4 regions of the Neptuniibacter halophilus genome follow, and region 1 is predicted to be linked to each of the others. Evidence: predicted binding sites of a transcription regulator. Region 1 holds the regulator's gene; each other region holds the start of a gene.

Region 1 (4,404 bases):
GGATGCTGATCAGTTCAGCATTGATATGTTATTGCTGGTGAAATAGCTAAGGTAGGAAATTGATCGCCTGCATCCCTGTGGATCTGGCTGAACAGATTAGATTGACTACACTTATGCTTCCTGAAAAGGACTTGTGGCTCTTACATGAAGTAGAGGGAATTCAATTATGAAGGCATTTTTGGTAGCTGTATCGCTCATTCTAGTCAGTAATCTGGCCGTTGCTCATGGAGGAGGTTGTCGAAAAAGCTCACCACCAGGTCAGTGCTGTCATATGGACAACAGTACCGGGATAGTTCATTGCCATTAAAGCTTTTGGCAATTTAAGAGAAAATAGCCGGCATTTGCCGGCTATTTCGTATTACGGTCGCTGTGCCTCGCCACCGAAGGCGGCGAGCAGGGCCGGGTAGAGACGGGCAAGTTCGAGCCCCATCTGCACCATATCTGCGTCAAACTGCGCGATCTCGTCTTCTGCGGCTTCGTCATTCATCTTCTCCTGTAGCTGCTCGCTCAGCTTCAGGCGTTTGATGGACAAGTCATCCTGCAGGACAAACTTAAGCTGTTCATCCCATTCCAGCGCCAGTTTGACGACCCGCTTGCCAGCCTCGAGATGGGCGATGAACTCTTCGTCTTCCAACTGCTGCCCTTTAATCCGGATAACACCGCCTTCCAGTACATCGTCACGCAGCTCGCACTCATCCAGTACATCGATCCCTTCCGGCAGGGTTTCATGTTTCTCCAGCCAGTGTGACATGACCGCAGAGGGTGACTGGTTTACGTCGGGCAGGGCGATGGGCAGGCTGCCCAGTGTGCCACGCAGATGGCTGAGCAGTTCTTCTGCGCGTTTATGACTGCTGGCGTCCACCGCAATCCAGCCCTGTTGTGGCGCGATCAGCGCACAGGTCTGCTGGAATTTACTGAATGCCCGTGGCAACAGGTCGAGGACGATCTCATCTTTCAGTTGGTCGCGCTCTTTTTTGTATACTTTACGGGCCTGTTCCTGCTCGATCAGGCCGACCTTTTCCGACAGCATCTCTTTGATAACGGTACCGGGAAGGATCTTCTCCTCTTTACGCGCCGCCAGCATCACCATGCCATGGACCTCGTGGGCCAGCACGTCATCTAACTGACTGCAGGGCGATACCCAACCATAGCGGCTCAGCTCCTGACTGCGACAGGGGGTAAAAGCCTGCTCTTTCAGTTTCTCCTGCAACTGTTCCTGGCTGTAGTCAAAGGATTCATTGAGACGATAGAAGATGACATTCTTAAACCACATAAGCGCTCCGGTTAGGCAAAAAGGCAGTGCATGGTAGCAAGAATTTACGGCTATGGAAGAGGTGGTGCAAAAAAAGCCGGAATGGGGCGGGCGGGGATATTGCGATGCCGGGGTGATGCCGGCATCGCAAACAGGATCAGAGGCCTTCGTAGGCCAGCAGGGTGTGTACGGGAATACCGGAATCCTGAATTTTGCTGGAGCCCTGCAAGTCTGGCAGGTCGATCAGCGCGGCTGCTTCGTATACTTCCGCGCCCAGCTCTTTGATCAGGCCGCAGGCAGCGAGGATGGTTCCGCCGGTGGCGATCAGGTCATCAAATACCAGTACGCGGTCACCCGGACCCACGGAATCTATCTGCATTTCAACGGCCGCAGTGCCGTATTCCAGCTTGTATTCCTGATGGATAGTTTTGCCCGGAAGTTTGCCTTTTTTACGTACCAGAACCAGTGGGATATTCAGGTGGTAGGCCATGATGGAACTGATCAGGAAGCCGCGTGCGTCGATACTGGCAATATGTGTAATCTCGGTATCGATATAACGCTGAATAAAGGCGTCAGAGATCATGCGCAGTGCTTTCGGGTCCTTGAACAGCGGTGTGATATCTCGGAATTGAACGCCCGGTTCCGGCCAGTCAGAAATCGTGCGGATAACTGACTTCACATAACACTCGTCATAAGACATGAAAAACTCCTCGATGGTACGCCTTGACTTGGCTCAATGATTTAAAAGGGGGAAGACGATTTAATGTAGCGGTTGGGTTACACATTGAGATGGCTACTTAATCGTGAAACTGGCAGGCACCGGCTAATCTGATTAGCGGTGCCTTTTTATTTATCGACCTGTCTCAGGAACAGTTGCTTTTTCCACAGGCAGCCGTGATTGCAGGTTCGCTGGTATCGCTGAGCGGGTTTTCTCCGGAGAGAATGTACAGTTTTTCCAGATCCTCGATGTGAACCTCTTTACCCTCAACCTGCAGCAGGTTGGATTTCTGAAAACGGGTGAAGATACGGCTGACAGTTTCTACCGCCAGCCCAAGATAATTGCCGATCTCGTTACGGGACATAGAAAGACGGAAACTGGTCTCAGAATAGCCACGCAGTTTGAAGCGCTGTGACAGCTTAATCAGGAACGTTGCAACCCGCTCCTCCGCGTTTTTCTTCGATAGCAGCAGCATCATCTGCTGCTCTTCACGAATCTCTTTACTCATGGTGCGCAGCAACTGGCGGCGAAGTTCAGGTAACTGACCAGACAGCTCATCGAGGCGTTCAAACGGAATTTCGCAGACCGTGGTGGTTTCCAGAATCTTGGCGGAAACCGGGTATTCGTTGTTATCGAAACCACTCATGCCGACCAGCTCGCCGGGGAAATAAAAACCGGTGATCTGCTCTTCGCCTTCGTTGGTGATGGTGTAGGTTTTCACCGTGCCGGCACGGATGGCATAGACACTATCGAAGACGCCACCCTGATGGAACAGGTGTTCGCCTTTCTTCAGTGGGCGGCTTTTTTCAATAATATCATCCAGCCGTTCCATCTCTGTCATATCCAGTGACACCGGAAGACACAGTGAACTTAAGCTACATGTATTACAGCTGACCTGTTGCAGACTTCGCAACTTTCCTTCGGTTGCCTTGTTGTCACCCATGATTTAATCCTGTAATGGTTCGATAAAACGGCTGCTTAAGGATTATGTAATATTTCACCGCATTCTAAAAGTTAAATAATCCGCGAGAAGCGCTGCGAACTCTGGTCTTTCGGTATATAGGCGTCAAATGCCATGCAGATCCGACGGATCAGCAGGCGTCCCGAAGGGGAGACCTGAATGCTGTTTTCGTCCATTTTTACCAGACCATCTTCAGCAAATGCTGCCAGTTCCTGTCGGGCATCAGCAAAGTAGCTGTCGAAGTCGATACCAAACAGGGATTCGACAGGGGCTTTGTCCAGCTCGAAATGACAGATTAACTGGGTGATCACATGACGCCGGATAATATCGTCCCGGGTCAGTTTTACACCGCGCTTGATAGCGTGTTGATTGGTTTCAACCGCTGCACTGTAAGCGCTCATCTCATGCTCGTTCTGATAGTAGACCGAGCCGATCTGGCTGATGGCTGAAACACCCATCGCCACAAGATCACACTCTGCATGGGTGGTGTAACCCTGAAAGTTCCGGTGCAGGTTGCCGGTGCGCTGTGCAACGGCCAGCTCATCGTCAGGCTTGGCAAAATGATCCATGCCGATGTAAACGTAGCCCGCCTGCAGCAGTTTATTGATGGTGGATTCAAGGATAGCCAGCTTGGTTTCCGGGCTAGGCAGGGTATCTTCCTGAATGTGACGCTGTGGGCGGAAACGGTCCGGCAGATGGGCGTAGTTAAATACCGAGAGTCGATCAGGATTCATCTCGATGACCTTATCCAGCGTGGCGTTAAAGCCTTCGAGGGTCTGATAAGGCAGGCCGTAGATCAGGTCCAGGTTCAGCGAGCGGAAGCCCAGACGGCGGGCTTCTTCAAGAATCGCAGCGGTCTGTTCAACCGATTGTACGCGGTTAACGGCTTCCTGCACTTTAGGGTCAATATCCTGCAGGCCCAGACTGATCCGGTTAAATCCGATATCGCGCAGCACCTGAATGGTTTCCAGTGAGGCTTCACGCGGGTCGATCTCGATGGAGTAGTCGCCGCTGTCATCATCCAGCAGGTTAAAGTGTTTACGCATCTGCCCCATCAGCTCGATCATCTGTTCGTGGCTGATAAAGGTCGGCGTGCCGCCACCCCAGTGCAACTGGGTAACCGGGCGGTTGTGACTGTACCAGCCCGCCAGTTTTTCCATCTCACGATAAACGGTATCCAGATAAGGCTGGGCTTTTTTCCGGTTGCGGGTGATAACTTTGTTGCAGGCGCAGTAATAGCAAACGTGTTCGCAGAACGGGATGTGCACGTAAAGTGAAAGCGGTGCAGTCAGATCGGCGCTGGTCTGTCCGGTTTCCACCAGATCTGCCGGGGACAGTTGAGGGTCGAACTGTACTGCGGTCGGGTATGAGGTATAACGCGGGCCTGACAGGTCGTAACGTTTGATCAGGTCCAGATCCCATTTAATCAGTGTATTTTCCACTTAGTATTCCTCATATGTGCGATCCCGCAGT
Region 2 (4,404 bases), 1.6 Mb from region 1:
CAGAACCAGCGCATAAGCACTGCCCAGACTGCTATTCTGGATCGCAATTACATTAGCCACCGGGCGCATACCGATACCACTGGTAAGATACCCCCAGCTCCCTCCCTGAGAGGCCTTGAACGCATACACTGTTTTCCGCCGGTCAGTTTCTGCAAGCGTATGACTGAACTCATAGCCGGTGAGCAGCAACCGGGGGTTGGTCAGGCTGTAGAAGGGCTCCCGCGCCATGGTGGTCAGCAGCGGCTGCAGATAGTCGGACTGAGGCGAAAAGCTGTGTAATTGAGGCAAACTGACGTTGATCGGCTCAACCCGATCAACAGGCGGAGCGACCTCCGGCAGTTTCTGCCCGGCACAACCCGCCAATAAAATGAAAAATGGTATCGCCAACAACCAACGCATAGATCCCCCGCCTGAGATTCCTAAGTAAGCTTTGGCTCATTATAGGTAGTGGCGCTGCTTCAGGCCATGTCAAGCAGTAAAACGGTGATGCTTTTTGGAATGCCGAAGAGAAAAAACGAAAAAGGCTACCGACCCGGAACTGGGCCGGTAGCCTGACCGGCAGGTGTTTAACGGAAGGTAAACTCTCCCTGCTCCACATCCACCGCGATTTCGGTACCCGGTGGGTATTTACCCGCGAGAATTTCCTGCGCCAGCGGGTTCTCGATCCATTGCTGGATTGCCCGTTTCAGCGGCCGTGCGCCATAAACCGGCTCAAAGCCCACATCCACCAGCTTATCCATGGCGGTGCTGGTCAGCGTCAGGGTCAGGTCACGTTCCGCCAGGCGTTTCTGCAAACGCTGCAACTGAATGGAAGCGATACCCGCCACCTGAGATTTCTGCAGGCTGTGGAATACAACCACCTCATCGATTCGGTTGATTACCTCAGGCCGGAAGTGTGTGCCTACAGCCTCCATCACAGCGTTACGCATCAACTGGTAATCATCATCGTCGCTGAAGTTCTGAATCAGATCAGACCCCAGATTCGAAGTCATCACCACGATGGTATTGCGGAAATCCACAGTGCGACCCTGACCATCGGTCAGGCGACCATCTTCCAGAACCTGCAGCAAGATGTTGAACACATCCGGATGGGCCTTTTCGACCTCATCGAGGAGCAGTACTGAATAGGGTTTACGTCTGACCGCCTCGGTCAGATAGCCACCCTCTTCATATCCCACATACCCCGGAGGCGCACCGATCAGACGAGCCACGGAGTGTTTCTCCATAAACTCTGACATGTCGATCCGCACCATCGCCTCTTCTGTATCGAACAGGAAGCTGGCCAGCGCTTTACACAACTCAGTTTTACCGACACCGGTTGGCCCCAGAAACAGGAATGAGCCATTCGGCCGGTTAGGATCTGCCAGGCCGGCACGGGAACGACGGACTGCGTTGGATACCGCAACCACCGCTTCATCCTGACCGACCACCCGATCATGCAGCGCCGCTTCCATCCGCAGTAGTTTCTCCCGCTCACCTTCGAGCATTTTGCTGACCGGAATACCGGTCCAGCGGGACACCACTTCGGCCACCTCCTCTTCGGAGACTTTGTTACGCAGCAGTTTGGTTTCCTGCTGGCCTGACTCTTCGGCTTCAGCGGCCGAAGCCAGTTGTTTTTCCAGTTCAGGAATACGGCCGTACTGCAGCTCCGACATCTTCTGCAGATCACCGGCACGGGTAAACTGCTCTAGTTCAATACGCGCCTGATCCAGTTCCTCTTTGATCTTCTGTGATCCCTGAAGGGCAACTTTTTCTGCCTTCCAGACCTCTTCCAGATCCGCAAACTCTTTCTCTACCCGACCAATGGTCTCTTCCAGCTCCTGCAGGCGCTGTTTAGCCGCGGCGTCTTTCTCTTTTTTCAGCGCTTCCCGCTCCATCTTGAGCTGAATCAGACGGCGTTCCAGCCGATCCATATCCTCAGGCTTGGAATCCATTTCCATACGAATACGGGAAGCAGCTTCGTCGATCAGGTCGATCGCCTTATCCGGTAATTGCCGGTCAGTGATGTAGCGTTGTGAGAGTTTAGCGGCAGCGATGATCGCCGAATCGGTGATATCGACACCATGATGCACCTCATAGCGCTCTTTCAGACCACGCAGAATAGCAATTGTGGATTCCTCATCCGGCTCATCCACCAGCACTTTCTGGAAGCGACGTTCCAGCGCGGCATCTTTTTCCACATACTGACGATATTCATCCAGCGTGGTAGCGCCAACACAGTGCAGCTCACCCCGGGCCAGAGCCGGCTTGAGCATATTCCCCGCATCCATGGAGCCTTCACCTTTACCCGCGCCCACCATGGTGTGCAGCTCGTCGATAAAGAGAATAATCTGCCCCTCCTGCTTGGAGAGTTCATTCAGAACCGCTTTCAGACGCTCCTCAAATTCACCACGAAACTTGGCACCGGCAATTAATGCACCCATATCCAGTGACAGTACCTGCTTGCGCTTCAGGCCTTCGGGCACCTCGCCATTCACGATACGTTGCGCCAGACCTTCAACGATTGCGGTTTTACCCACGCCCGGCTCACCGATCAGCACCGGGTTATTTTTGGTACGGCGCTGCAGTACCTGAATGGTGCGGCGAATCTCATCATCACGACCGATGACCGGATCCAGCTTGCCCGCCTCAGCTCTTTCAGTCAGGTTGATACAGTACTTATCCAGTGCCTGCCGGTTCTCTTCCGCATTAGGGTCATTCACCGCCTCACCTCCGCGCGCCTGATTGATAACAGCTTCCAGACGTTGCGCTGTTACGCCTGCATCGCGCAGCAGCTTGCCCGCTTCAGATTTGTCATCGAGCAGCGCCAGTAACATCAGCTCACTGGCAATGTACTGATCGCCCCGTTGCTGTGCAATTTTGTCGGCTTTATTAAAGATCCGCGCCACATCCTGAGAGAGTCGGATCTCACCGTCAGGATCTGAAACCTGAGGCAGTTTTTGTAATGCCTGAGCCAGTTGGCTTTTCAGGCCGCTGATATTGGCGCCTGCCTGCATCAGCAACTGAGCGCAACTGCTCTGTTTCTGTTCCAGTAACGCACTGAGCAGATGAACCGGCTCGATGTAGTTGTGATCCATGCCAACAGCCAGAGACTGAGCCTCTGCCAGGGCTTCCTGTAGTTTGGATGTAAATTTATCCGGACGCATATGACCTCCACAGATTGCGCTCACTTACCCGCCCTTAAATTGCCCTGAAGGCGGTCGGCGGGATTCGCTGATTTCGCGATATAACAGAGGTATGGGGGTAACTATCGGCGGCTTCAAGTCCAGCCCGATAAAAATTAGCAAGATCTGATATAAATCAAAAAAGCCGGGATATACCCGGCTGTGCATTAAACGTAGCCCATCAGGCCAGCATCTGGTCGACTTCCTGTTTCCGAAACTCTTTTAACAGTTCATGCACATGGCCACGTACCAGCATGACATTGGCATCTTTTGCTGAGAGGCAGATCAATACGACGCCCGGTTTCAGCACAAAGCCGCTGAGGCGTTTTTCACCAATCTCCAGATGAGCTTCATTATGCTTCGCTTTCAGCTTGGCCACATTGAGAAAAACATAACTGAACGCCTGCTTGGCAATAATTTCATGGTTACGCAGTTCGGCCGGAAAGGAAGTCGCAGCAACCTCTTTCCCTTTCAGAATACAACTGCACTCAATCGTGCCCGGTTTGTCTACTTCAGCCAACAGTTCAATCATTTGCGGCTCCATTGCAGAAGGTCTGAGGCCTGCTCTTTGACCACTTTGATACTCAGATCTTTGTCAGATACCAAACCTAACGCCTGCTCTTTTTCAACGAATACAGACAACGTCTCCTGCTGCGGCCCACAGAGCACCAGATCATCAATGTGCCCGAGGAAACCGGCTTTTTTCTCCAGCGCAGCCACCAGATTAACCATCGACTTCAGCAGGTCACGGCTCTCTTTATGCTGAACATTAGAGCTGATCACCTGACGATCTTCTCCCAGATGCATAGCGCCATTGATACCCCGGGTATTCAGTGCCGCATCCAGCAGAGAGATCTCCTCGCTCTGGGCTTTGGCTGCCCCTTCGGCCTCGGCTTCAGCGCCCGGCATTGTGCTGTTCACTTCCAGACGCTGTTTCAGCTCAGGCCAGTTGATATTTTTCTCGCGTGCGCCGACCAGTTCCTTCACCACTTTCAGCACTGAGGAAGGATCTCGGGCATCAATAAAGATCACCGTGGTAAACAAGCCCATGGTTTTGAGCTCATTCATATAATAATCGTAATCGGGGTTCGCCTGTTCATCAGCATGGGTGACGGCGATAATCAGCCGGCGCCGCACAATGAAGTCACGAAACTCTTCCACGTAGAAACGGATATCCTTGAACGGATCGTTTCGGGTGTTATCCACCAGCAGCACCAATCCCTCGGCATCATGTACCAGA
Region 3 (4,404 bases), 500 kb from region 1:
GATCTGAGGCAGGTCCGGGGCCAGATTGCGGCAGGCCTGAATCAGACGCAGGTTATAGGGCTGATGCAGTGGCGCCAGCGGAATAAAGCTTTCCAGACTGCTGAGCAGCGTGTCATCGATCTGCATGGGTGCACTGAAGCGGCCGCCGCCGTGTACCACACGATGTCCGATGGCACACAGCTCACTGCCTGTCACTTCGCTTTGCAGCCATTGCAGAATCAGCTTCAGGCAGGCCTGATGTCGTTGTTCGGCAGGAACCGCCGAGAAATCAGGGCTCGATTCCAGCCGGGTGTTGCCGGCGGCATCTTTAACTCTGAAGCGGGCGCTGTCGTTCAGAATATTGCCCAGTTTAAAGTTAAACAGCAGGTTGGGTTTACCTGCTGTAGTCTCAAACAGGGCGCATTTCAGGCTGGAGGAGCCACCATTGACCGTCAGAATCGTCTGCATGATCTATTTCGCCTGACTGTGATGCACCATATGGGAAGCCAGTGCGCAGGAGGCGAGGCGTCCCAGCGTTTTCTCCGCCCGGCTGGTGAGGATAATCGGCACTTTTGCACCCAGTGCAATCCCGGCTGATTTCGCATCGGCCAGATAGATCAACTGCTTCGCAATCATGTTGGCGGCTTCCAGATCCGGTGCCAGCAGAATATCGGCATCACCCGATACTTCAGAAACAATGTGCTTATCAATTGCGGCCTGTTGTGAGATCGCATTATCAAACGCTAACGGGCCATCGATGATGCCGCCGATGATCTGTTCCCGGTCTGCCATTTTGCAGAGTGCAGCCGCATCGATGGTGCTCTGGATATTCGGTTTTACCTTTTCCACAGCCGACAGAATAGCGACCTTAGGCGTTTCCACCCCAAGTGCGCGGCAGAAGTCGATGGCGTTCTGGGTGATATCTTTCTTGCAGTACAGATCCGGCACGATATTGATCGCCGCATCGGTAATGACCAGAGGCTTGTGGTAATTAGGAACATCAAACACAAACACATGGCTGAGGCGGCGTTCGGTACGGATACCTTTGGTTTTGTGTACCACCGCACGGAGCAGCTCGGAGGTGCCCAGATGGCCCTTCATCAGCGCTTCGGCATCACCGCGCTTGATCACCTCACAGGCCAGTTCTGCGGCGGCATGGCTGTGCTCTGTGTTGATCATCTCGAACTGGCTGATATCCAGGTTCTGCTCTTCAGCAACGGCGCGGATCTTGTTCTCCGGGCCTACCAGGATAGGCACGATCAGGTCGTGCTCAGCCGCTTCAACCGCACCAATCAGGCTGTTGCTGTCTACCGGATGAGCAACGGCGGTGCGGATCGCGCGGGCTTTTTCAGCCTGTTCGATAAAGAATTCTAACTGGTCATGCAGTGGTGGCTTCTCTTGAATCAGCATGGAAACCTCGGGATCCTTGTCGAAAAGTAACATCTTGCTACCCCTCCGGCATTAGTGCAATTGGAGCAGGGTAGCCCTTGTCTGTTACCTGATTATGACGCACTGCAGCATTTTTTCTAACTATTATTTTTCAGGGCAGCTTAACTGCTTGATTCATATCTATATTCAAACGAATGTTCTAAACGGAGTGCAAAATATTCAAGTAGCTGAAGTGCCACTGAGATGCTAGATTTACTCTGATACACGTATTCTGAGGATGGATATTTATTATCTGTTCTGACGCTTAATGTTGTAGCGATCTGGGAGTGGTTAGAATGCAACAGACCATTTTTGTGGTTGACGGCAGTTCAACGATACGGACATTGTACAAAGCGGTACTGGAATCAGCCGGTTACCGGGTGAAATTACACCAGACCGGGGAGAGTTGTTACAAAGCGATCAACTATGAAATCCCTGACCTTATTCTGATGGGCGCAGAGCTGCCGGATACGGAGTGTGTTGCGCTGGCGGGTAAGATCAAAACCCAGCCTGAATTTCTGCTGGTGCCTATTATCGTGGTTTCATCGACCCGTTCTATGGACCTGAAACGAACCTGTTTTCAGGCCGGTGTGACTGACTTTATTCTGAAAAACTGTACTCAGGAATTTCTGTTGCAGCGGGTTCATAACGTGATCCGGCGCCGGGAGACTCTGCAGTTTAATCAGCATCTTTCCGGCCAGCGCTTTACTGTGCTGGTGGCTGAAGACAGTGTGGCCCTGCTGGCACTTTACGGGCAAATGCTGGAACAACTGGGCTGTACACCGGTGCTTTGCAGTAACGGTCGTGAAGCCTGGGAGCGGTTGCAGGCGCAGGACGATATTGACCTGATCCTGACCGACATTGAAATGCCGGAGATGACCGGCACCGAGCTCAATCATCTGGTGCGCTCCTGCTCCGAGTATGATCAGATCCCACTCATTGTGGTGACTCAGTATGATCAGGAGGAGCTGCTCTGTGAGCTGCTGGCAGATGGCGCCAGCGATTACCTGACCAAGCCCTTCCGCCACGAAGAGTTACGCGCCCGAATAGGTGCGCATCTGCGTACCCGGCAACTGTATAAAGAGCAGCAGCGGCTGAACCGGGAGCTGAACGAAGCCAATAATTATCTTGAAGACCGGGTACGGGAGCGGACTCAGGAGCTTTATGAGGCGAATGTTGAGACCATCACTAAACTGGCGATGGTGTGCGATTACAAGGACAAAGACACTGGTAATCATATTAACCGGGTGAAAAGCTACTCCGAAGAGCTGGGGCGGGCGATCGGTCTGGCGCCTGAGGTCGTGCGGCGTCTGGGTTATTCCAGCATGATGCACGATGTAGGTAAGATCACCACACCAGACAGTATTCTGAATAAGCCCGGACCGCTGAATGATGAGGAGTGGCAGACGATGCGTCAGCACTGCCTCGCCGGATCGCGGGTGCTGGGCGGTAGTCCGTTCTTCAACATGGCCCGGGATATCGCCATGTATCACCACGAACGTATTGATGGCACCGGCTATCCGAAAGGGCTGCAGGGGGATGAAATTCCGCTGGCTGCACGGATTGTCGCGGTGGTGGATGTCTTTGATGCGCTGGTCTCAAAGCGCAGTTACAAGGATGCCTGGAGTCTGGATGAGGCGATGGATGAACTGCGGCGGATTGCCGGAACTCATCTGGATCCGCGTCTGGTTGAAATGTTTATTAATATGATTGAGGCGGGGCAACTCGATTACATCCGCCAGCAGTTTCCGGAGGGTGAAGAGGCGAACTGAGTTCGCCTCTCAAAACCGCTTATTCGAGCCCTTTGAACACAGATGAATCAGGCAGGAACTCGGTTTCCAGCAGTGTCTCCATATCCCGCTGCTTCATGGGCTTGCTGAACAGGTAGCCCTGACCGATGTCGCAGCCGTAATCTTTCAGCATCTGCAATTGTTGATGATCTTCAATGCCCTCAGCAACCACCTGCATCTTCAGGGCATGGGCCATTGTGATGATGGTGTGCGTCAGCGTAGCATCATTGCGGTTCGTCGCCATATCTTTGACAAAGGCCCGGTCAACCTTGAGGGTCTTCGCCGGAACGCTGGTCAGGTAACTCAGAGAACTGTAGCCGGTACCGAAATCGTCAATACTCAGGGAGACCCCCAGTGAGAGTAAGCGTTCAAGGCGCGGCAGTAACTGATCCATGCTTTCGGCCAGCAGACTTTCAGTGATCTCTAGTTCCAGTACCGCCGGATCAATCCCGGTTTCGCGGATAACCTGATCCACCATAGTGATCACCTGATCATCATTCAGTTGCTGGATCGAGAGGTTGACCGCCATTTTCAATGGGTGTTCAGCGTAGGTTTGTAGTTGCTTCAGTCCATTACAGGCTTCGCGCAGGGCAAACTCACCAAGCAGAGTGATCATGCCTATATCTTCTGCGATGGGGATGAATTCATCCGGTCCGACTGCGCCAAGCGCTGAGTTGTTCCAGCGCATCAGTGCTTCAAAGCCGATAATCTGACCGCTGTTAATATCGTTCTTGCTCTGGTAAACCATATGGATCTCTTGTTTTTCCAGCGCCTGACGCAACTGCACTTCGACTGTGTGGCGGCGTTTGATGCGTTGGTTGAGATTCTGGTCGAAGAAGCAGTAGCGGTTGCGGCCAAGACGTTTGGATTCGTAGAGGGCGGTATCTGAGAATTTCATCAGCCCTACCACATCATTACTGTCTTCAGGGTAGCGAGAGACCCCGATACTGACGGTAACAAAGATCTGTTTACCCTCAATCATGACCGGGGTTTGCACATCATTGAGAATTTTTCGGGTCAGGTTTTCAATTTCTGCCTGATCGGTGTAGCTGGTGTACACGAGGAACTCGTCCCCGCTGATATGACAGATCTGGGCCCGTTTCCGGCAGATACGCGCCAGCCGTTCAGCAACCAGTTGCAGCAACTGATCACCAATCAGGTGGCCGAAGGTATCATTCACTACCTTGAAATTGTCGATATCCAGATA
Region 4 (4,404 bases), 1.9 Mb from region 1:
GAGCCGCCTCAGGGAAAACTGACCGGCAGGGCTGATGGCTTAGCGGTGCTGTCATTAGAGCGTATTGCCGATTACGGCGATTGCCTGAGCGAAATTATCCAATGTTGTGAACAGCAGGGAGTGATAACCGGCCCTGTATCTGCGGAATTAGGGCCGGGTCAGTATGAGATCAACCTGCAGCATAATGAAGATGTAATGGCGGCTGCGGATCAGTGTGTATTGTTTCAGCGCATCGTCAGAGGGGTGGCGCTCAAGCATGGCTATCAGGCCAGCTTTATGGCTAAACCTTATCTGCAGGAGGCGGGTAACGGATTCCATTTTCATGCCAGCCTGTACGGTGCTTCGGGCGAGAATATTCTCAGCCCGAATCAGGATGAAAGGCTGCGTCAGGTGGTTGCAGGATTACTGCAGCTTATGCCGGCTTCGATGCTGTTCTTTGCTCCTAATATCAATTCGTTTCGGCGGCTGAAGCCCGGTAACAATACGCCACTTACACCCAACTGGGGTTATGAAAACCGCTCTGTTGCCGTGCGCATTCCGCTCTCCGATGAACGCAATCGCAGGGTTGAGCACCGGGTGGCAGGGGCCGATGCGAACCCCTATCTGGCGATGGCGGTGGTTCTGGCCGGTATTCACTACGGTCTTGATGCGGCTGCCGAACCGCCCGAGCCGGTTCAGGATATCTGCCTCAATGCAGAGGGGCTGCCTGTGGATTTGCGCAGTGCTATAGCGCTGTGTCGTCAGTCGGAGGTGCTTAAAACCTATTTAGGTGATGAGTTTGTTGAGGTGTTTGCCGCTCAGCGTCTGAGTGAACTTCTTGAGTTTGAAAACGAGATCTCCGCGCGCGAGTATGACTGGTATCTCTGATAACCGTCCCGGCTGAATTCGGGAAAAGTATGCCTGCACAGATCGCTGTCTGAGCGTTCACCTTATCCATCCGGGGTCTGAAGAAAAGCACTCAATTCCGACTGCTGAATGTAGTCTTTGATTCGTTCACAGAACGCACGGGTTTTCGGGTTGTTGGCCGTGTGTGTACGGCAGGCGAGATAGTAGGAGATCTCCATGTCGGGGATCTGGTTCTCCAGCAAGGTCTCAATGGAGCCCTCCATCAGCTGGGATGCTACCGTATAAGCGGCAAGGTAGGCGATCCCCGAGCCTGCGCACATCGACTGGCTCAGGGCCTGCAGGTTGTTGATCATGCAATGTTTATTCAGTTTGTGCCAGTCCAGATGCGGAACCTGAGTGATCAGGTTGTGCCAGTCGAAGTCATCCTCTCCGCTGCAAAGAATCTTATGCTGGTAGAGGTCTTCCAGTTTCCTGATTGGCCCTGCGTTACTCAGGTAAGCTTTGCTGGCGACCAGATGCATCCGTGTTTTACACAGGGGAATGTAATCCAGATCCGGGTCGCTGGTCAGTGAGCGAATAGCGATATCAATATTTCTGTTTCCCAGCTCGATAAACTCATCCTGAAACTGCATCCGTAGCGATAGGTTGGGGTAGCGTTGTTCAATAAAGCCGAGTGCCGGCGCCAGAACCAGTGAGCCGAAGCAAACATCGGAGGTGATCGACAGTTCTCCTGAGAGGCTGTCACCGCTCATCTCATCCAGCGTATTTTCCAGATTGGCGTAGATCTCCTCACAAAGGTGCAGCAGTGTACGGCCTTTATCTGTCAGTTGAATTGGACGGCGCGGTTCCCGGATCATCAGGGCGTAGCCGAGTTGTTCTTCGAGTTTCTTAATCTGATAACTGACTCCCGACTGGGAAATATTCAGCTCCTCAGCGGCTTGGGTAAAACTGCGCTGTTTAGCGACAATTGAAAAACAGTAGAGCCTTGGAAGTAAGTGTCTGATTCGACGCATAATCGATCTTTACTGATGATGTGGTGAATGCAGTAAGAATAGTCGGAGAATCCTGTCTGCAAGTTAATACACCTAAAGGGGTAATCTGTACTCACAAAGCCGATCGGGCGGCTGAGCCATATCAAGGAAAGGGCGATCAGGCCTCGTTTACTGAATGTTGTAGCTTGTTGATTTCCTTGTCAGTTACTACGCTTTCAGGACTGCCTAAATTATCAGATCAAGGAAAAGATGATGTCTGCTCTGAATACAGTTAAAGCCAAACTGTTCCTTATCCCGTTTCTCTGCCTGTTTGCATTCTCTCCACTGAAGGCTGCGCCTACGGCGGCCGAGTATGGTGTTGTGCTGAATCTGTCAGGTAAGCAGAGAATGCTCAGCCAGAAAATGTCGAAGGAGGTGGCGCTGGTCGCGCTGGGTGTCGACGTGGATAAAAATCTGCAGAACCTGAGTAATACCGCAACGCTTTTCGATAAAACCCTCAAAGGTCTGCGCAATGGAGACAGTTCACTGGGTCTGCCGGTCACTGAGAAACGGCGTATCCTGAAACAACTGGATAAGGTTGATGGCATCTGGGCTGAGTTCTACTCGGTAGTGCAGACGGTTCTGGCGTCTAAAGCGGTATCTGCAGAGCAGTTGCAGTTGATTGCCAGTCAGAACCTCCCCCTGTTGAAGGAGATGAACAAAGCGGTAGGTCTGTATGAAAAAGATGCGCAGAAAAATGGTCTGGAATCGGCGCCGGGGTTAGCGGCGACCATCAATCTGGCAGGTAAGCAGCGGATGCTGACTCAGAAAATGAGTAAAGAGTTCTTCCTGATTGCACTTCAGCATGAGGTGGAGACGAATAAGCTCAATCTTCTGGAAACTTATACATTGTTTGATAAAACCCTCACCGGGCTCGTGGCCGGAGATGAGAATCTCGGTCTGCCGGGAACAAAACAGCCGTCTATTGTTGAGCAGCTCGATCAGGTGAAAGCGCTGTGGACTGACTTTATGCCGCTTATGCAAACCGCAGCGGACTATAAAACCACGGCTGTTGATGCCGCGATGATCTCAAAAGTGGCTGCCAGCAATCTTCCTTTGCTCTCAGAGATGAATAAAGCCGTAAAAATGTATGAGCTGGAAGCGGCGAAGTAAGTTCTTCTGACTTTGCTCATCAACTGACCGGAAAGGTTTCTATGCGTATTAAGACAAAACTCTACACGAGTAGCTTTGTTGTGACCGGGCTGATTCTGGTGGTCGGGCTGATCTCGGTTTTTACCTTTAAAAGCCTGTCGCAGCAATTGCACTTAGTGGTGCAATCCGCGCAAACCAGCGCAGATGCTGCGGCGCAGACCGCAGAGGGAGCAACGCAGGGGAGTCAGCAGCTCGAATCACTGAATGTTGAAAGTCTGGCGATTGTGGATGGTATCAGTCGGGCTAATCAGCGCACTCAATTGCTGAGTCGCAAAGTAGAAGATATCAGTCTGACGTTGCGTGAGTTGAATGAGACAATCGAGGAACTCTCTGCTGATGTAGAGGATGAATACTCGCTTGAGTTGTTTGAGGAGATCAGCGATGAGGTTGCTGATATCGATGAAAGGCTGCGCAGGGAGGCCTTAATCAGCCTGGGCGATTCCACCAAACAGATGGTCGAGTTCAGTAACCAGATCGCTGCTCAGGCAGAGCAGATCAGTAGCCTGAGTGATTTTACCAAAGGGCAGGTACAGATCAGTGAGCAGGCAAGGGATTATAACCGCTCGATAGCGGATCAGGCGGGCGCTGCGTTGACCGAGATAAAGTGGAGTGAAACCCTGATTGTCTCGCTGCTGTTTATCTTGGTGGCGGTCTCCGTTATCTCCACTTTACTGATCATTAAAGCGGCACTGGTACCGATCAATCGCACGGTGAAGTTAATGCGTGAGGTGGCCGATGGCGATGGCGACCTGACAGCCCGGCTGGTGGTTGAGGGTAATGATGAGATGTCCTCAATCTCAGAATCGTTTAATCATTTTGCTGAGAAAATTCAGACGCTGCTGGCCAAAGTGCGTGCTTCGACACAGGAGCTGTCAGCCGCTTCTGATGCCACCTATCAGGCGATGCTGGATGGCAACAGCTCAATCCATAAACAGCAGGAGGAGATCCAGCAGATCGCAGCAGCGATAACTGAGATGACGGCTTCCTCTTTAGAGGTGGCGCACAACACTCAGGCCGCTTCCAGTCAGGCGCGGAATGCTAATGAACATACCCATACGGGTAAGCAGGTGGTGGATAAAGCGCACGATTCGGTTGCCGCGCTGGTGGATGAAGTCGAAAGTGCGGTAGGCGTGATCAACACCCTGAATCAGAAATCCGAAGAGGTCTCGACCGTTATCAATGTGATCAAGGATGTGGCGGAACAGACCAACCTGCTGGCGCTGAATGCTGCGATCGAGGCGGCACGGGCCGGTGAGCAGGGACGAGGCTTTGCGGTAGTAGCCGATGAGGTCAGAGCGCTGGCAGGAAGAGCCAATGCCAGCAGCGGAGAGATTCAGACGATCATAGCCGAGATGCAGCAGCTCACTCAGCAGGC

The links. Region 1 encodes FNR, which switches genes on or off when oxygen is low (the NO sensors DNR and NnrR bind a similar motif). Its sites were predicted from a motif close to TTGATNTANATCAA; they were not measured.
Region 2: a site for FNR is predicted at 3,291-3,304, ahead of clpB (ATP-dependent chaperone ClpB). Genes of this name have one in related genera too.
Region 3: a site for FNR is predicted at 1,538-1,551, ahead of QUD59_RS11495 (bifunctional enoyl-CoA hydratase/phosphate acetyltransferase). Genes of this name have one in related genera too.
Region 4: a site for FNR is predicted at 1,971-1,984, ahead of QUD59_RS04450 (type IV pili methyl-accepting chemotaxis transducer N-terminal domain-containing protein). Genes of this name have one in related genera too.

The regions. Positions count from the first base shown of each region.
Region 1 covers NZ_AP027292.1:2,964,515-2,968,918, forward strand. The annotation lists gene QUD59_RS13820 (DUF3087 family protein) at 1-46, shown strand, start outside; gene rdgC (recombination-associated protein RdgC) at 359-1,273, opposite strand; gene QUD59_RS13830 (adenine phosphoribosyltransferase) at 1,410-1,952, opposite strand; gene fnr (fumarate/nitrate reduction transcriptional regulator Fnr) at 2,116-2,913, opposite strand; gene hemN (oxygen-independent coproporphyrinogen III oxidase) at 2,985-4,373, opposite strand.
Region 2 covers NZ_AP027292.1:1,379,816-1,384,219, forward strand. The annotation lists gene QUD59_RS06325 (hypothetical protein) at 1-399, opposite strand, end outside; gene clpB (ATP-dependent chaperone ClpB) at 567-3,146, opposite strand; gene QUD59_RS06335 (hypothetical protein) at 3,346-3,696, opposite strand; gene QUD59_RS06340 (GTP-binding protein) at 3,693-4,404, opposite strand, start outside.
Region 3 covers NZ_AP027292.1:2,466,869-2,471,272, forward strand. The annotation lists gene QUD59_RS11490 (acetate/propionate family kinase) at 1-447, opposite strand, end outside; gene QUD59_RS11495 (bifunctional enoyl-CoA hydratase/phosphate acetyltransferase) at 451-1,422, opposite strand; gene QUD59_RS11500 (response regulator) at 1,704-3,179, shown strand; gene QUD59_RS11505 (putative bifunctional diguanylate cyclase/phosphodiesterase) at 3,199-4,404, opposite strand, start outside.
Region 4 covers NZ_AP027292.1:949,907-954,310, reverse strand. The annotation lists gene QUD59_RS04460 (glutamine synthetase family protein) at 1-867, shown strand, start outside; gene QUD59_RS04455 (LysR family transcriptional regulator) at 930-1,859, opposite strand; gene QUD59_RS04450 (type IV pili methyl-accepting chemotaxis transducer N-terminal domain-containing protein) at 2,091-2,990, shown strand; gene QUD59_RS04445 (methyl-accepting chemotaxis protein) at 3,032-4,404, shown strand, end outside.